Regions from separate parts of the Pelosinus sp. UFO1 genome, predicted to be linked through region 1. Evidence: riboswitches for the same ligand, from Rfam matches in the RefSeq annotation. Region 1 holds a riboswitch; each other region holds the start of a gene.
What was found. A riboswitch is a leader RNA that binds a small molecule or an ion and turns the genes downstream of it on or off. The one in region 1 is predicted to bind S-adenosylmethionine.
Positions count from the first base shown of each region.

Region 2: another riboswitch for S-adenosylmethionine. It lies ahead of UFO1_RS15975 (homoserine O-acetyltransferase); the one in region 1 lies ahead of UFO1_RS04980 (pyridoxal phosphate-dependent aminotransferase).
Region 3: another riboswitch for S-adenosylmethionine. It lies ahead of UFO1_RS06850 (methionine ABC transporter ATP-binding protein); the one in region 1 lies ahead of UFO1_RS04980 (pyridoxal phosphate-dependent aminotransferase).
Region 4: another riboswitch for S-adenosylmethionine. It lies ahead of metA (homoserine O-succinyltransferase); the one in region 1 lies ahead of UFO1_RS04980 (pyridoxal phosphate-dependent aminotransferase).

Region 1 is NZ_CP008852.1:1,119,497-1,123,711, forward strand. It holds gene UFO1_RS04970 (MATE family efflux transporter) at 1-298, shown strand, start outside; gene UFO1_RS04975 (MetQ/NlpA family ABC transporter substrate-binding protein) at 348-1,163, opposite strand; gene UFO1_RS04980 (pyridoxal phosphate-dependent aminotransferase) at 1,295-2,485, opposite strand; SAM riboswitch class I at 2,557-2,661, opposite strand; gene UFO1_RS04985 (MFS transporter) at 2,832-4,118, shown strand; gene larA (nickel-dependent lactate racemase) at 4,131-4,215, shown strand, end outside.
Region 2 is NZ_CP008852.1:3,369,779-3,373,993, forward strand. It holds gene UFO1_RS15970 (homocysteine synthase) at 1-993, opposite strand, end outside; gene UFO1_RS15975 (homoserine O-acetyltransferase) at 1,007-2,164, opposite strand; SAM riboswitch class I at 2,244-2,344, opposite strand; gene UFO1_RS15980 (6-phospho-beta-glucosidase) at 2,650-3,966, shown strand; gene pepF (oligoendopeptidase F) at 4,029-4,215, opposite strand, start outside.
Region 3 is NZ_CP008852.1:1,521,930-1,526,144, forward strand. It holds gene UFO1_RS06840 (MetQ/NlpA family ABC transporter substrate-binding protein) at 1-585, opposite strand, end outside; gene UFO1_RS06845 (methionine ABC transporter permease) at 648-1,301, opposite strand; gene UFO1_RS06850 (methionine ABC transporter ATP-binding protein) at 1,270-2,328, opposite strand; SAM riboswitch class I at 2,412-2,516, opposite strand; gene UFO1_RS06855 (YerC/YecD family TrpR-related protein) at 2,667-2,969, shown strand; gene hisZ (ATP phosphoribosyltransferase regulatory subunit) at 3,012-4,196, shown strand; gene UFO1_RS06865 (HD domain-containing protein) at 4,212-4,215, shown strand, end outside.
Region 4 is NZ_CP008852.1:3,001,591-3,005,805, reverse strand. It holds gene UFO1_RS14280 (4Fe-4S binding protein) at 1-296, shown strand, start outside; gene UFO1_RS14275 (hypothetical protein) at 302-802, shown strand; gene UFO1_RS14270 (4Fe-4S dicluster domain-containing protein) at 888-1,748, shown strand; gene metA (homoserine O-succinyltransferase) at 1,759-2,676, opposite strand; SAM riboswitch class I at 2,801-2,901, opposite strand; gene UFO1_RS14260 (MFS transporter) at 3,159-4,215, shown strand, end outside.

The sequences.
Region 1 (4,215 bases):
CGATGTGGCAATTCGGAACCTAGTGCAACAATTTTTACTATATGCAGTATTTTTTCAATTGTCTGATGCAATTGCTACACCAGTACAAGGATCGTTACGAGGTTATAAAGATGTACGCATTACATTTATTATGGCGATGATTTCTTACTGGGTCGTAGGTTTGCCCCTCGGATATGTCTTAGCGCATCATTCTTGGTTAGGAGCTTTTGGTTACTGGATTGGATTGATCGTTGGTTTAGCTTTTGGCGCTATATGTCTATCAGCACGATTAGTCAGAGTACAGCGTAAATATGTGTAAAAAAGCTGCCCTTTTAAAAAGGGCAGCTTTTTTACACATATTTAAATTTTTACCAAGCAGCTGTTACAGAACCTTTAAAGTGTTCTTGTATAAATGCTTTTACTTCATCCGAGTGGTATGCTTTTATTAATTTTTGTATGGCTGGGTTTTCTTTATCTTTGCTACGTACGGCAATGATATTTGCATATGGCGAATTAATATCTTCAATGGCAATCGCATCTTTAGTAGGTACTAATCCAGCGGTAATTGCATAGTTGGTGTTAATGGCGGCAACATCCATGTCAGCTAAGGAACGAGGAATTTGTGCTGCGTCTAACTCCTTAATTACAATTTTCTTAGGATTTTCAACAATGTCAGTAACAGCTGCCTTAAGGCCAATTCCTGGTTTTAGTTTAATGAGGCCAAGTTTTTCTAATAATAGTAGAGCTCTTCCTCCGTTTGTAGGGTCGTTAGGAATAGCAACAACAGCGTTTACTGGTAGGTCGGCAATATTTTTTAATTTACTAGAGTAAATACCCATTGGAAAAATAACTGTATTTGCTAAGGATATGATATCGTAGTTACGATCTTTGATAATGTTATCAAGGTAAGGTTTATGTTGAAAACTGTTAACATCGATATCGCCTTGATTTAAAGCTACGTTAGGTTGAATGTAGTCATTAAATTCAACAATTTCAATTTTTAAGCCGTCTTTCTCGGCTATTTTTTTAACTTGCTCCATTACTTCTGCATGGGGGCCAGCAGTAACACCTACTTTAAGTGGTTTTTCTATCTTTGCTGTACTTTGTTGGCTGCACCCAGCAGATAAGCCTAGGATAAAGATGAGGGTTAACAAAAGGGAAATAAACTGAATTGATTTCTTCATAATGAATATACCTCCTATTTAATAATGTGATGGATTATTTTACGGAATCAGAAAGTATAACACTTTCTTGATTCCAAGTAAGAACGACTAAGGCTTCCGCCTGCGTCTGAGGACTTGGCTTAAGCCAAGTCTTATCTTAATTTTTGCAATCTTTCTACTGCGGCTTCCAGTGTGGCTAATTGTTTGCAGAAGCAAAAACGTATAAAACGATGTTTGTCATTAGCATTTTCTTGATAGAAACTAGAACCTGGTACGACAGCAACGCCAATTTTTTCAGCTAAGTAGCGAGCAAAGTCAATATCATTTTTCCACCCGAAGGAGGCGATATCAGCCATAATGTAGTAGGCTCCATCAGGACGAATGCACTCAAAACCGATGGCAGCTAATTCTTTTAACATGAAATCTCGGCGTTGACTATAAAAATCGACTAACTTTTCATAATAAGTAGCAGCAAAACCCATGGCATGGGCAGCAGCTTCTTGCAACGGGGCAGCTGCACCCACTGTTAAGAAATCATGCATTTTCCGTATGGACTGGCTTATTTCAGGAGATGCGATAACATAACCAATACGCCAGCCAGTAACACTGTAGGTTTTGGATATACTATTAATCGTAATGGTTCTATCTGCCATGCCAGGTAAGGTAGATAGAGGAATGTGTTTGATTTCGTCATAGATGATATGCTCATATATCTCATCAGTAATCGCTAAAACATCGTATTGAATACAAAGCTTAGCAATTAAGTCTAATTCTTCTCGATTGAACACCTTACCTGTTGGGTTGTTGGGAGTGTTAATAATAATAGCTCTTGTGCGTTCGGAAAAAGCAGCGATTAATTCTTCTTGATTAAAGGAAAAAGCTGGAGGATGTAATTGTACATATTTAGGTGTTGCACCGCAGAGTATAGCATCTGGGCCGTAATTTTCATAGAACGGCTGAAAAATAATAACTTCATCTCCAGGGTTAATCGTAGCCAAAAGTGTTGCCACCATTCCTTCTGTAGAACCGCAACACACCGTGATTTGCTTTTCTGGATCAATGTCAAGGTTGTAATCTCGTTTATTTTTCTGGGCAATGGCATCTCTTAGGGATTTGGTACCCCAAGTAATCGCATATTGGTTGTGGTTTTCTAAGATTGCTTTAACAGCGGCTTCTTTGATTTCATCTGATGCAGGAAAATCTGGAAATCCTTGTGCCAAATTGATGGCTTTATGAGCAGTGGCAATACGAGACATTTCCCGAATGACGGATTCGGTAAAGCGGCTAGCTTTTTCTGAGGCGTATTTTCTTAGAGCCTGGGTTGGTTGTGAATTATGGTTCATGCTACTTACTCCTTTTTCTTTACAATAAAAAATCTTCTTCATAAGATGAAGAAGATTTTATTTCAAAATAATCTTCATCTCCCAGGAATACTCCTGTTGGAATTGGCACCGTTCGCAGTATGCGGTGGTTGCCGTAGCTTCATCGGGCCAATCCCTCAGCTAACTCTTGATGAATATATGCTGTTATTGAAAATAATAGTAGCATGCGATCTAGATCATGTCAAGTAAGTTTAAAAAGACAGATTCTTTTGTCAATTGACATGTAAACTTTACAAACGTATAATGTATTTAATGAGATGAGGTCTCCCTTGGGAGGACTTCGATACTTGTGCGGGGGGTAAATTTTATGAATCAGAAAAAAACCAATTTTCGTTGGACCTTAGCAGGACTTATGTTTTTTATTAGTTTTATTTCTTACATGGACAGAGTAAATTTATCCGTAGCCACTCCAAGCATTATGCAGGAATTAGGTTTTAGTAAAATGGATATGGGTTTAATACAAACAGCTTTCTTTGTCGGTTATGCATTTATGCAAATACCAGGTGGTATTATGGGAGAGTTTTGGGGACACCGAAGAGTCTTAGCTATAGCAGCTACTTGGTGGTCCATATTTACCGCATTGACAGGCGCTTGTAGTAACTTTACCTTTTTCGCTGCCACTCGCGCTATGTTTGGTTTAGGTGAGGGACCTATGGCTCCAGCTATAGGGCGTTTTATTTATCGTTGGTTTAATCCTAGTGAAAAAGGACGTGCCTCTTCTTTCATGCTAAGCGGTGTATTTTTTGGGCCGGTTGTTGGCCCGACTCTTACCGTAGCTTTAATGATGGCTTTTGGCTGGCGCTCTGTATTTGTGATTTTTGGCGTGTTAGGTTTAGTCATTGCCGGACTTTGGTATTGGCTCGCAAAAGATTCGCCTCGGACCAGTCCTTATGTTAATGTAGCGGAAGCTGATTATATAGAAGAAGGCCTCAGTGCGAATGCTGATAAAAAAGAATTGGCCCCATGGCGTATTTTTTTAGGATCTTCTCAATTTTGGGCCATTGGTATTCAATATTTTATAACAGACTATATTATGTTTGTATTTTTGGCCTGGTTGCCTTTATACTTAATGGAGGCACAAAATTTTTCACTACAAAAGATGGGAATTGCCGCTTCTTTTCCTTGGGCTGCACTTTGTATCGTAACGGCTACGTGTGGTTATATCAGTGATAAGCTGGTAACGTCAGGTGTTTCTAGGTATAAGTCAAGAACCTTGTTGGGGATTTCTGGATTGATTCTGTGTTGTACGACACTTTATTTAGGGGCCGTAGCGACAACACCTTCCATGAACGTGTTGTGGCTGACAATCTCTCTAGGGTCTCTTGGATTTACTTTTAATGCGTCCTGGGCTGCTTGTCTTGACATTGGTGGTAAATTTGCTGGTTCAGTTTCTGGGTGGATGAACTTTTGGGGCAACCTGGGCGGTATTGCCGCTCCTGTTGTTACGGCATGGATTGCAACAAATTATGGATGGCAGGCTGCCATTGTGACAACTGCAGCTTCGGCTGTAGTTGGTATTATCGCATGGTTAGCTGTAAAGCCTGATGTGCCGTTGGCTATAAAAGTAGAAGAAAAGCTGGAAAAAATTGCATAGGAGAGATGCTATATGTTAAAAGAATTTTCCCTTGGCTATGGTGATCAGGAAGTTACCATATCCTTGCCTAAAGAACGTATTTTAAACGTGGTAGAAG
Region 2 (4,215 bases), 2.3 Mb from region 1:
CAAATCATAATCTGGGTGATTGGTCAACCCTGGGTAGCTTACCCAACTCACACTTTCATGTTTTGCTAAATGCTCAGCAACGGCTTGCGCATTCTCGGAATGACGTTTCATACGTAAATGAAGAGTTTCTAACCCTTGCAAAAATTGAAAACTATTAAACGGGCTGAGGCACGCTCCTAAATCCCGCAGCACTTGAATTCTCAGACGAATGATAAAAGCCAAAGGCCCCAAGGCTTCTGTATATTTTAGTCCATGGTAACTTGGATCTGCCTCACTCAATAATGGAAACTTGCCGTTGTCCCAGTTAAATTCACCACCATCAATCACTAAGCCACCCATAGATGTACCATGCCCACCAATAAACTTCGTGGCAGAATGAACAACAATGTCTGCACCAAAATCCAAAGGACGACATAAATAAGGTGTGGCAAACGTGCTATCAACAATTAATGGGATCCCATTTCGGTGGGCCACTTCGGCAACTTTTTCAATATCAAAAATATCAATTTTAGGATTTCCAATCACTTCACCATATAGTGCTTTTGTCTTTGGCGTAATCGCCTTTTGGAAGTTTTCTGGGTCCCTTGGATCAACAAAGGTTACCTTGATCCCTAAATTAGGCAAAGTATAGGAAAACATATTATAAGTACCACCATACAGCGTCGAAGAGCTGACAATTTCATCTCCTGCTTGAGCAATGTTTAAGATGGCTCCACTAATTGCAGCATGCCCAGAAGCAAAGGCTAAAGCCCCGACGCCACCTTCAAGCGCTGTAATACGTTTTTCTAAGACATCAGTAGTAGGATTAGTCAAGCGACTATAAATATTACCAGACTCTTTTAAACCAAACAAATTGGCAGCGTGCTCGCTATCACGAAAGTTATAAGCAGTGGTTTGATAAATGGGAACTGCTCGTGATCCTGTTGTCGGATCTGGCTCCTGACCACCGTGAACAGCTAAGGAATCAAAACGTAATTTTTCTTGTACTGACATGTTATACACCCTCCTAATTTTTAGTTACTTTACCTATAGTTAGCTTTTTTATAAACTCATTGATCAAGGGCCTTAATAAATGAAAATCAATTAAAAAGCCATCATGACCATGAGGACTTTCAAGTAAGGCATACTCGGCATCCACTCCGCAATCACGCATAGCTTCCACCAATTCTTCTTGCTGGTAAGGAGGATATAAAATATCAGAACTTACCCCCACAACCATTACTTTCCCCGTAATTTGGGCTAAGGCATCCTCATAGCTTTTACAGCTATCTGACAAATTATAATAATCTAAGACTCGTAGTAAATATAAGTAGGAATTCGCATCAAAACGGCGCGCTAAGCTATTCCCTTGATGATCTAGGTAATTTTCAATTTCAAAACATCCATTGCGGCGTTTCCGTCCAAATTTTCCTTCCATAGACAATTCGGATTGATAGGTAATCATACCTACCGATCGGGCAATTGCTAATCCTTTTTCTGGACCATTCCCGCCATAGTAATTTCCACCTTGCCAACCTGGGTCAAGAGTTATAGCTTGCCGTGCTACCTTATTATAAGCAATGGACTGAGAAGATGAATATCCCGGAGCGGCAATTGCCATAACACCATCCATAAAATCAGGATAAGTTACAGCCCACTCCAAAGATTGCATTCCACCCATAGAACCGCCAATAATTAACTTAACATGTTTAATCCCCAGCAAATCTAGTAATCGTTTCTGTACCTGCACCATGTCTAATAAAGTTATTTCCGGGAAATCCATGCCATAGGCAAGCCCATTTTCTAAGTTAGGAGAAGCTGGACCTGTTGTCCCTTGACAACCACCAAGCACATTGGCACAAATAATAAAATACTTATCTGTATCTAGGGGGCACCCTGAACCAACCAGTGGTTCCCACCAACCTTTTTCGTCATGTTGGTTATGGGCGGCTGGATGACTATCACCTGTCAAGGCGTGATGTAAGAGTATAACATTATCGCCTTTTTCGGATATATGTCCATAGGTTTCATATGCTACAATAACCTCTTTTAATATTCCCCCTAATTTGAGGTGCAAGGGATTTTCTGTATCAGCTACTTTAGCCATCTTTAAATAAGGCCGCCACTTAAATCCTGGAAAGTAAGTTAACGTTGTCTGCATGCTACGGCTGTTATCTAACAGCATCCATATACCCTCTCCTCACCATCTCAAATATATAAAAAACCCCTCTTATAAATAAGAAGGGTTTTTTATATAGTAAACCTTCTTATCTCCCAGGATTGCTCCTGCTGGAATTAGCACCACTGCATTACTGCCGGTTGCTGGGTGTCATTGGGCCAGTCCCTCCACCACTCTGGATAAGATTCAAATATTTAGTTGTAACGTTGTAAACCTAATGTTGTTACTATATCATGAAGTATCCCTAATAGCAATACTTATGATTTGTTTCATTGGTGATTTCGTAAAATGTTTTTGCAATATTTGGCATTCATACTATCTTTTTATATCCCTGTTGTATTCATTACAGAAAATGTCTAATGTGTATTCCCTTCTCTTAAAGTGAAACTGTACTAGTACAGTTTCACTTTATCCTAATTGCGCTCCTTCTTTTAGAACTATATGATTATTTTATAGAGATAAAAATTCCAAGTGTATTAGGAGGTTTTATTATGAAGGGGTTAAAAATTGTGACAATCGGTGGTGGCTCAAGTTATACACCGGAGATTATTGAAGGATTTATAAAAAGATATGATGAACTGCCCGTTCACGAACTGTGGTTAGTAGATATTGAAGCAGGCAAAGAAAAATTAAGAATTGTAAGTGATCTTGCCAAAAGAATGGTCCAAAAATCCGGGGTACCAATGGAAATACACACGACTCTAGATAGAAGAGAGGCTCTGCCCAATGCCGATTTCGTAACGACACAATTTCGCGTAGGGCTCTTAGATGCAAGGATAAAGGATGAAAGAATTCCATTAAGCCATGGTTATATTGGACAAGAAACCAATGGTGCCGGAGGAATGTTTAAGGCACTGCGAACCATTCCAGTCATACTTGAAATTGATAAAGATATGGCAGAATTATGCCCGAATGCTTGGCTAATTAACTTTACCAATCCCTCAGGAATGATCACGGAAGCCGTACTGAGATATGGGGCAAATAAGAAGGTCATTGGCTTATGTAATGTACCTATTGGAATGGAAATGGCAATAGCCAAACTATTTGATGTTGACCACAATAGAATAAGAATTGACTTTGCCGGTTTGAATCATATGGTATTTGGTTTAAATGCATATTTAGATGGTGAGAACATCACCAAATCAGTGCTTGATAATATTGCTGCTGGCAAGATGCCGAGTACTGTAAAAAATGTTATCAATATTAATTGGATACCCGAATTTGTACTAGGATTAGATATTATACCTTGCCCCTATCACAGATACTATTTCAAAAAATATGAAATGTTGGAAAAAGAATTAGAAGAGTTTGCCAAAGGGGAAACTAGAGCTGAAATAGTAAAAAAACTGGAGGATGATCTTTTCGAATTGTATAAAGATCCGAGTTTGGACATAAAGCCACCACAATTAGAACAACGTGGTGGAGCCTATTATAGCGATGCAGCCTGTAGATTGATAAACTCAATATATAATGACAAGGGTGATATTCAGCCAGTAGATACGAGAAATAATGGTGCAATTGCCGGAATTTCGCCTGACTCGATTGTGGAAGTAAGCTGTGTGATCACTAAAGATGGTCCTCAACCAATTGCTATCGGTGAGCTACCCATACAAGTAAACGGCTTAGTACAACAGATTAAGTCTTTCGAAAGAGTAGTCATTGAGGCAGCTGTTACTGGCGACTATAATAAAGCGTTATTAGCTATGACAATGAACCCGTTGGTCGCTTCTGATAAAATGGCTAAAGTTTTATTTGATGAAATGTTAGAAGCTCACAAAGAATATCTCCCCCAATTCAAAAGCTTATAATAGCAAAAAACAACGCCAGATCCGAAGGAATGATCTGGCGTCATTTTAGTTAAATTAAGATACTATTTAATTGTGAACGATTCTTCTTTCATTAAAATTTCCAATTCATCTAACAAACGATTAAATTTATGTAACGTAATTTCGATAGGCTCAGGAGTAGACATATCCACACCAGCATGTTTTAAAATATTGATTGGTGTATCTGAACCACCAGCTTTTAAGAAATAGATACTGTACCGTTCTTGGGCT
Region 3 (4,215 bases), 400 kb from region 1:
TTCAAGAACACGGGGAAGTTGAGGAGCCTCTAATTCGCTGATTTGAATGTTTTTGGAATTGGTTACAATATCATTTACTGTCGCACTAACACCTACACCGTCTTTTAATTTAATAATGCCTGCTTTTTCAAGAAGTGCAAGAGCACGGCCACCGTTAGTGGGGTCATTAGGAATGGCAACTTTAGCGCCAGCAGCAAGTTCGTTTAGATTCTTAATTTTCTTGGAGTAAATACCCATTGGTTCGATATGCACTGCTGCAGTATAGGTTAATGCCAAATTACGTTCTGTAGAAAATTTAGTAAGATAAGGGATGTGTTGAAAGAAGTTTGCATCTAATTCTTTTTCAGCCACAGCAATATTTGGTTTTACGTAGTCAGTAAATTCAACGATTTGCAAATCAATGCCCTCTTTAGCTAAAGTTGGTTTAATTACATTTAAAATTTCTGCATGAGGTACTGCTGTAGCGCCAACTTTTAGTACAGTAGCTTTACTTGCCGGACTTGCAGGAGCCTTTTCTTGGCTGCATCCGCTCACTAATAGACCTAAACTAAGAATTCCAATAAGAACAAGAAACAGTTTTTTCATTATTTATAATCCCCCTAAAATTTTTTTATAGAAAGCACCCAAAAATTCAATTCGTGCTGTTCCTATTTTTTGTTGAGACGATTGGATAAGTAATCGCCAGTGGACTGTACGATTTGTACTTGTGCAATTAAGATAATAACAGTGATTAACATGATATCAGCACGGAAACGTTGGTAGCCATAGCGAATGGCTAAATCCCCTAAACCGCCGCCGCCAATGGCTCCAGCCATGGCTGAGTAGCCAATAAGACTAATAATTGTTAATGTTAATCCAAGAACAATTGCGGGCATAGCTTCTGGAATGAGTACCTTTGTAATGATTTCTCTAGGAGATGCGCCCATGGCTTGTGCCGCTTCAATGACACCATAATCAACTTCCTTGAGAGCTGATTCTACGATACGAGCGACAAAAGGGATGGCGGCAATGCTTAGTGGGACGATGGCCGCATTAGTGCCGATGGAAGTACCAACTAATAATCGAGTGACTGGAATAATAGCTACCATTAAAATAATGAAGGGTGTGGAGCGAGTCGCATTCACGATAGCTCCTAATATTCGATTAAGGGAAGTATTTTCAAGAATGTGTCCTTTATTCGTAGTTACTAAAATAATACCTAAAGGTATACCAATGAGAGCAGAGATAAAGCTAGAAACAGCAACCATATAGGTAGTTTCCCATAAGGATTTAACCAGCAACGCGAGCATGTCTTGCGACATAACCAATCACCTCAATTCCTAATTCACGTGTTTTTAAATAACTAAGTGCTTGCTGTAAAGCTACCTGTTCACCTGATAGTTCTACAATTAATGTACCAAAAGGAGTCGTTTGAATATGATCTATGTTCCCGTATAAAATACTGGCATCAATGTTAAAACGACGAATCATACTAGAAATAACAGGTTCTTCGGTAGAGTGACCAATAAAGGATAAACGCAAAATAAGATTGCTATCAGCAGTAGGTACTGGTGATAAGATAATATCATTGAAGAAGTCTGGTAAGTTATGATTGATGATAGCACTTATAAATTCCTTAGTAGTATTTGCTTGAGGTTGAGTAAAAATATCAATTACTTTGCCCTGCTCAATAATCCTGCCACCCTCAATGACTGCAACCTGATTACAGATTTCTTTGATAACCTGCATTTCATGAGTAATAAGCACGATAGTGAGCTGGAATTTGCGGTTAATATCTTTTAATAATTCTAAAATAGACTTGGTTGTTTGGGGGTCAAGGGCAGAAGTGGCCTCATCGCATAAGAGTACTTTAGGGTGATTTGCTAACGCCCGTGCAATACCAACTCGTTGTTTCTGTCCGCCGCTTAGTTGAGAAGGATATTGATCCTTTTTATCAGTAAGTCCAACTAATGCGAGTAAATGCATAACCTCTGTATCGATCTCTTCTTTACTACGCTTTGCTAGTTCTAAGGGGAAGGCTATATTTTCGTAAACCGTCCGAGAAGATAGTAAGTTGAAGTGTTGAAAGATCATGCCTATTTTTTTGCGCTGTTCCCGTAATTCTTGTTCATTTAAGGACGTTAGTTCTTGGTCATCCACGATAACAGTACCTTTGGTGGGACGTTCTAACATATTAATGCAACGGATCAGTGTACTTTTTCCAGCGCCACTGGTTCCGATAATCCCGAAAATCTCTCCTTGTTCAACAGTTAAATTAACTCCATTTAAAGCGTGAATTGTGCCGTTGTCGCTTTGGTATACTTTTTCTATATTTTCAAGTTTAATCAATGGAATCTTTCCCTCCTTATAATCTTTTGATGCATAAAAAAAACCGCTTCACAAAATGAAGCGTGCTATCAATCTTGAATTGCGCTTCATCTACCAGGATTAGATCCTGTGGAATTGGCACCGTTTCACAAAAGTGAATGGTTGCCGCAGCTTCATAGGGCCATTCCCTCAACTGCTCTTGATGAAAAATATTAACTTGTTGAAACATATATTATCATTTTTGAAAAATGGTGTCAAGAAAAAAATCACTTTGCAAATTAGGAATCACAATGTTATAATTTCACTAAGTAAAGCTTAAAAGGGATAAAGGATTTATCCTACAGTAGGAGGAAAGAAATATGGCTACGAATCCCAAGTTGAAAGATGAATTGACAGATCAATTATTCCGTTCCATATTATTGTTAGAAAATGAAGAAGAATGTTATCAGTTTTTTGAAGACATCTGTACAGTAAGTGAATTGAAGTCTCTTGCTCAGCGGATGGAAGTGGCTCGGATGTTAAAGGTTGGTCATACCTATGATGATATTGTCGACAAAACAGGAGCGAGTACTGCAACGATTAGTCGTGTAAAACGTTGCTTGAATTACGGTGCAGATGGATATAAGTTTATGCTAGAACGAATTGAAAGCCAAAATAAGTAGGGTCAGAAAATATTTCAACTAAGTTAGGAGTGTTTATTTTTTATGGGTCAAGATGAATTCGTGCCACAAATTCCTTATGGTACAAGAGATTTTCTACCGAAAGAAGCTAGGCAGAAACGTGCTGTAGAAGGGGCTCTAGCTCATTTATTTGCTAGTTGGGGCTATGATGAAGTTGTGACTCCTACGATGGAGTATTTAGAAACAATGGCTATAGGGGCTGGCAACGACTCAGAACAGCATATGTTCAAGTTTTTTGATAAAAATAATCGTATCTTAGCACTTCGCTCAGATATGACAACTCCTATGGCTCGGGTTGCAGCGACTCGTTTTAAGGAAAGTCCCAGCCCAATGAAATTATTTTACTTAACAAATGTGTTTCGTTATGAGCAAGCTCAGGCCGGAAGACAATGCGAATTTTATCAAGCTGGTGTGGAAATTATGGGAGTTTCTGAGCCTACCGCTGATGCAGAAGCCATCGCGTTGGCTGTAGAAGCGATGCTTACATCTGGGTTACAAAAGTTTCAAATTGGTTTGGGGCAAGTGGATTTTATTAACGGTATAATGGAACAAAGTGAGCTTTCTCTCTCTCAAAGACAACAGGTAAAACAAGCTATGGTGACAAGAAATTTAGTAGGATTAGATGAAATTCTTGTGAATAGCGGTTTACCAGAAGGAGAACAAAAGTTACTTAAGAATATACCATTACTGCATGGCACAAAAGAAATGCTCGAAGAAGCCTATAGCATGGTAACGAATGAAAAGAGTCGCAAGGCTTTAGATAATTTGTCTGCTATCTATAGTTTGTTAGAAAGTTATGGCGTTGCTCAATATGTAGATTTTGATTTAGGAATTATTCGTGATTTTGAATATTACACAGGTATGGTGTTTGAGTGTTACACACCAGGACTTGGTTTCCCCATATGTGGTGGTGGCCGGTATGATACTATGTTAACCTCTTTTGGTATGAACTCCGGTGCTACTGGTTTTGCCTTAGGCATAGAACGGGTATTGTTAGCACTAGAACGTCAAGGTATTATTGGTACTCCCAATTGCAAAAGTATTTATGTTGGTTGGGGAGAAGATAAGTTGGTAGCGGCCATTGGACAAGCAGAATCATTGCGTAAATCAGGACAATGTGTAGAACTTGCTTTGATTCCTCAGTCAAAAATAGAAGCTGAGACCAGTCAAAAAAGCAAAGGTTATGCCAGTTTGGTTTATGTAGAGTAATAGGTGGGTGGATACATGT
Region 4 (4,215 bases), 1.9 Mb from region 1:
TGGAAGAAAAACTGTGTAATAAATGTAAGTTGTGTGAGAAGGCCTGCCCAACGCAGTCATTTTCGGGCAACAATAGTGATACATATTCGAACATGGACAAGTTTGCTTGTATGAGTAGGAGAAAACGATTCAACGGACCATTTAATCATTGTGGTTGTTGCATTAAAGTTTGCCCAGTGGGGGAAGATCGGAACCTTTATAACAGCACAGCCATAAAAAAATATTTTGATGAAGCAAAGGATATCACTTTATGGGGTTCTGGGGTTGGGGCAAACATAATAGAAAGAGAGGAGTAGCTATTTTGGCACAAATAGAGTTAACTACGGCTGAGATAATGGAGCAAGCTCGGAATCTTGGAGCGGAATTTGTAGGTTTTGCGACCATTGACAGGTGGGAAAAGTCTGAGGATGTACCTATAGCGCTTCATCCCCACAGAATTTGGCCTCAGACTAAAACTGTAATTGTCTTAGGAGTTCCCTCATGGCAGCCTAGTGGGGAAACATCACCCACAATAGTGAGGGAACAATCTAGCGTTATAAATAATCTACTAGATGAAGTAGCTTATCGATTGGCAGTATTTCTGAACCGTAACGGCTATCCGGCTGTCAATATTCCATGGGACAGTGAGGGGGAAGGCATACCCGAACACAAAACAATCGCAGTATTTTCTCATGTATGGGCTGGACATTATGCGGGCCAGAGTCAAGTAAGTAAAAACAACATTTTTCGGGCCGCAAAGTACAATCCCCAGCTTAATTTCGTATCAGTGTTGACAGCCTTTGAATTAAAAGGCGACGTATGAAGATAAAGAGAAGTTATGTATAAGAGTTTGTTATGCTAGAAAGTATGCCTAAAGTTCAGAGAGGATGCAAACTTAGCAAAAAGGAGTGAGTAGACTGGCACAAGTTGAGTTAACTAAGGCAGAGATTATCCAGGAAGCCCGAGATCTAGGAGCCGAGTTTGTTGGTTTTGCGTCCATTGATAGATGGATAGAGTCTGGGGATGTACCAGTGGCATTTCATCCCCACAAAATTTGGCCCCAGGCTAAAACGGTGATCGTCCTAGGAGTTCCTTTATGGCTGCCTATTATAGAAGCATCACCCACCGTACTGGGGAGGGAACAAGCAAAGGTAACAAATGAGTTATTAGAAAAAGTAGCTTATCGATTGGCGGTATTTTTAAACCGCAAAGGTCATTTAGCTGTCATTCCAGATAGCGAGGTTGAAGATGAATTAGAAGAAAAACCGATAGCAGCATTTTCTCATATTTGGGCTGGGTATTATGCTGGACTTGGTTCATTAGGCTGGAATCATACCTTGTTAACACGGGAGTATGGTCCGAGGGTTCAGTTGATATCAATCTTCACTGCTTTGGAATTGGCAGGAGATCCTTTAGTTGAAGGAGATTTATGCAATAAATGTTTGTATTGTCAAAAAATCTGTCCTGCTCAAGCCCTTATCGGTGATGAAAAGTTAAAATATGCGCAAGTAGACCAAGCAGCCTGCATAAATAACGAAAAAAGATTGCAAAAAGCTTTTAGTGATCCCTGTGGCTCTTGTCTAAAAGTGTGCCCAGTTGGGGAAGATAGGCAGCTTTTTCAGAGTAATAGCTTTGTAAAATACTTTGAGGAGCAGGATATTTTAGCCCGTAATCCGCAGGCAGAGGCATACAGGGATTGGGTACATATTCGTAATTATGGGAGTTATCCATTAGAGGGGGCCTTAAAGAAAAAAGAGGATAAGGGATAGTAAAGAACCATTATAATAAAGAAAGATCGAAAGGCGTTTCCTGATAGACATAGTAGTTGAGCCAGTTGGAAAAGAGCAGGTTGGCAGCACTTCGCCAGAGGACTACTGGTGTTTGCGTGGGGTCATCGTTAGGATAGTAATTTTGTGGGATTTGAACTGATAACCCTTGAGCAAAATCTCGATCGTATTCGGCCTTGAGAGAAAGAGGATCATATTCTGAATGGCCTGCAATAAAGAATTGTCTACCTGTTAGATCAGCGGCAGCATAAACACCAGAAATATCAGACTCTGACAAAATGCGTAGCTTAGGATTCTTGAGGATGTCTTCCCGTTTAAATTCAGTATGTCTGGAATGGGGAACATGAAAGATATCATCAAAACCACGGAATAGTTTGACTTGTTCCGTATCATTCTTTTTGTGGGGGAAAACTCCAAATATTTTTTGTGGAAGATCATATTTTGGAATACCATAGTGGTAGTATAGTCCGGCTTGGGATGCCCAGCAAATATGGAGAGTGGAATATACATGAGTTTTACTCCATTCCATAATTTCACAAAGTTCATCCCAGTAGGCTACCTCTTCAAAGGGAATTTGTTCGACAGGTGCACCAGTAATGATCATGCCATCATAGTTGCGAGATTTTATATCCTCGAATGTTTCATAAAATTTGATCAGATGTTCTTGTGATGTATTGGTAGGACAATAAGTAGCAGTATACATGAAGTCAACTTCCACTTGCAGAGGAGAATTACCTAGCAGGCGGAGTAATTGAGTCTCAGTAGTAATCTTGATAGGCATGAGATTTAAAATTAATATTTTAAGAGGACGTATATCTTGGGTATAGGCTCGGTTCTCATGAATTACGAAAATGTTTTCACTTTCCAGAATGTTGGTAGCAGGTAAATTGTTAGGGATTTTTATAGGCATAGTGCATTCCTCCATTTTTTTGATATTATAAAAACTCAATAGAAGGCTGTTATGCTCTTCTAATCAAGTGGGGTAACAAAAAGAGCCCCTTTCCGAGGAAAGGGGCTCTTTAAACCGCACATTCCTCTCATCTTTCAGGATTGCTCCTGCTGGAATTAGCACCGTTGCATTGCTGCCGGCTGCCGGGTGTCATAGGGCCAGTCCCTCGACCTCTCTAGATAAGAGTTTAATATTAATTTATGAATAATATTAACATAGGTAAATAAGTAAGTCAAAGTAAAATTTAATAAGAGGTTTTACAAAATGTCATACTATATTGACAAAGTGACCAAGCTGAATATAATAAAAGTTAAAGATTGTCAATTTCAAGGATGAATGACTATGAAAAAAGGTCAAGCTCTTTCTGAAATGAAAGTGGTTTGATCTCTTTTATTTAATTGGTGAGATATTGGTTGTATAACAAACAAGGAGACTCCTGTTATATGTTGAAAGCACATAATAAGAATGCGCAAGTTTCTTCCCTCATTCACTGCAAGTCATATGTACATTTTTGGTTTTCCAGGGTTCTGACAACTCTGGCGTATCAAATGCTGGCTGTTGCCGTGGGTTGGCAAGTCTACGAGTTGACTGATAGTCCCTTCTATTTAGGGTTGGTTGGTCTTGCTCAGTTTTTGCCAATGTTTTTACTAACTCTTGTTGTTGGGCATGTGGCGGACCGTTTTAATCGTCAGAAAGTTATTTGTATTTGTCAAATAACGGAAGGCGTGGGTGTAGGTTTGTTGGCAATCGGAAGTTATACTGGTTGGCTTAGCAAAGAAAGTATCATTACCATTGTATTTCTGATCGGCGCAGCCAGGGCTTTTGAGGGACCGACGATGCAAGCTTTTATGCCTGGATTGGTATCGGCTAAGATTTTTCCGCAAGCTTTGGCGACTGTTAGTTCGGCAAATCAGACAGCCAATATCATAGGGCCGGCAATTGGGGGATTACTTTATGCTGCAGGTCCTGCCTATGTTTATTGTGCAATTAGTGTACTTTTTCTAGGTGCCAGTTTTCTTATTTCTAGAATTAAAATTGAACGTGAAATACGGAAAGTTCATGCTGTTAATCTACGAGAATTATTTGCTGGGATCACTTTTATTCGTCGAAAACCCACAATACTTGGTGCCATATCCCTGGATCTTTTTGCTGTACTGTTAGGGGGAGCAACTGCTCTATTGCCAATTTATGCTAAAGATGTGCTTTTTATTGGGCCAGAGGGAGTGGGGATTTTACGCTCAGCGCCAGCCGTAGGTGCCTTATTGATGTCAGGTTTTTTAGCCCATTATCCTCTTAAACGTAAAGTCGGCCGAACGATGTTTAGCGCTGTATTTGTTTTTGGACTGGCTACCATTGTATTTGCCTTATCAACGTCCTTTGCTTTATCTCTCGCCTCATTAGTTGTCCTTGGTGCTGCAGATGTCATCAGCGTTGTCATTCGTTCCTCCTTAGTGCAATTGCAGACGCCAGATGAAATGCGGGGAAGAGTGAGTGCCGTCA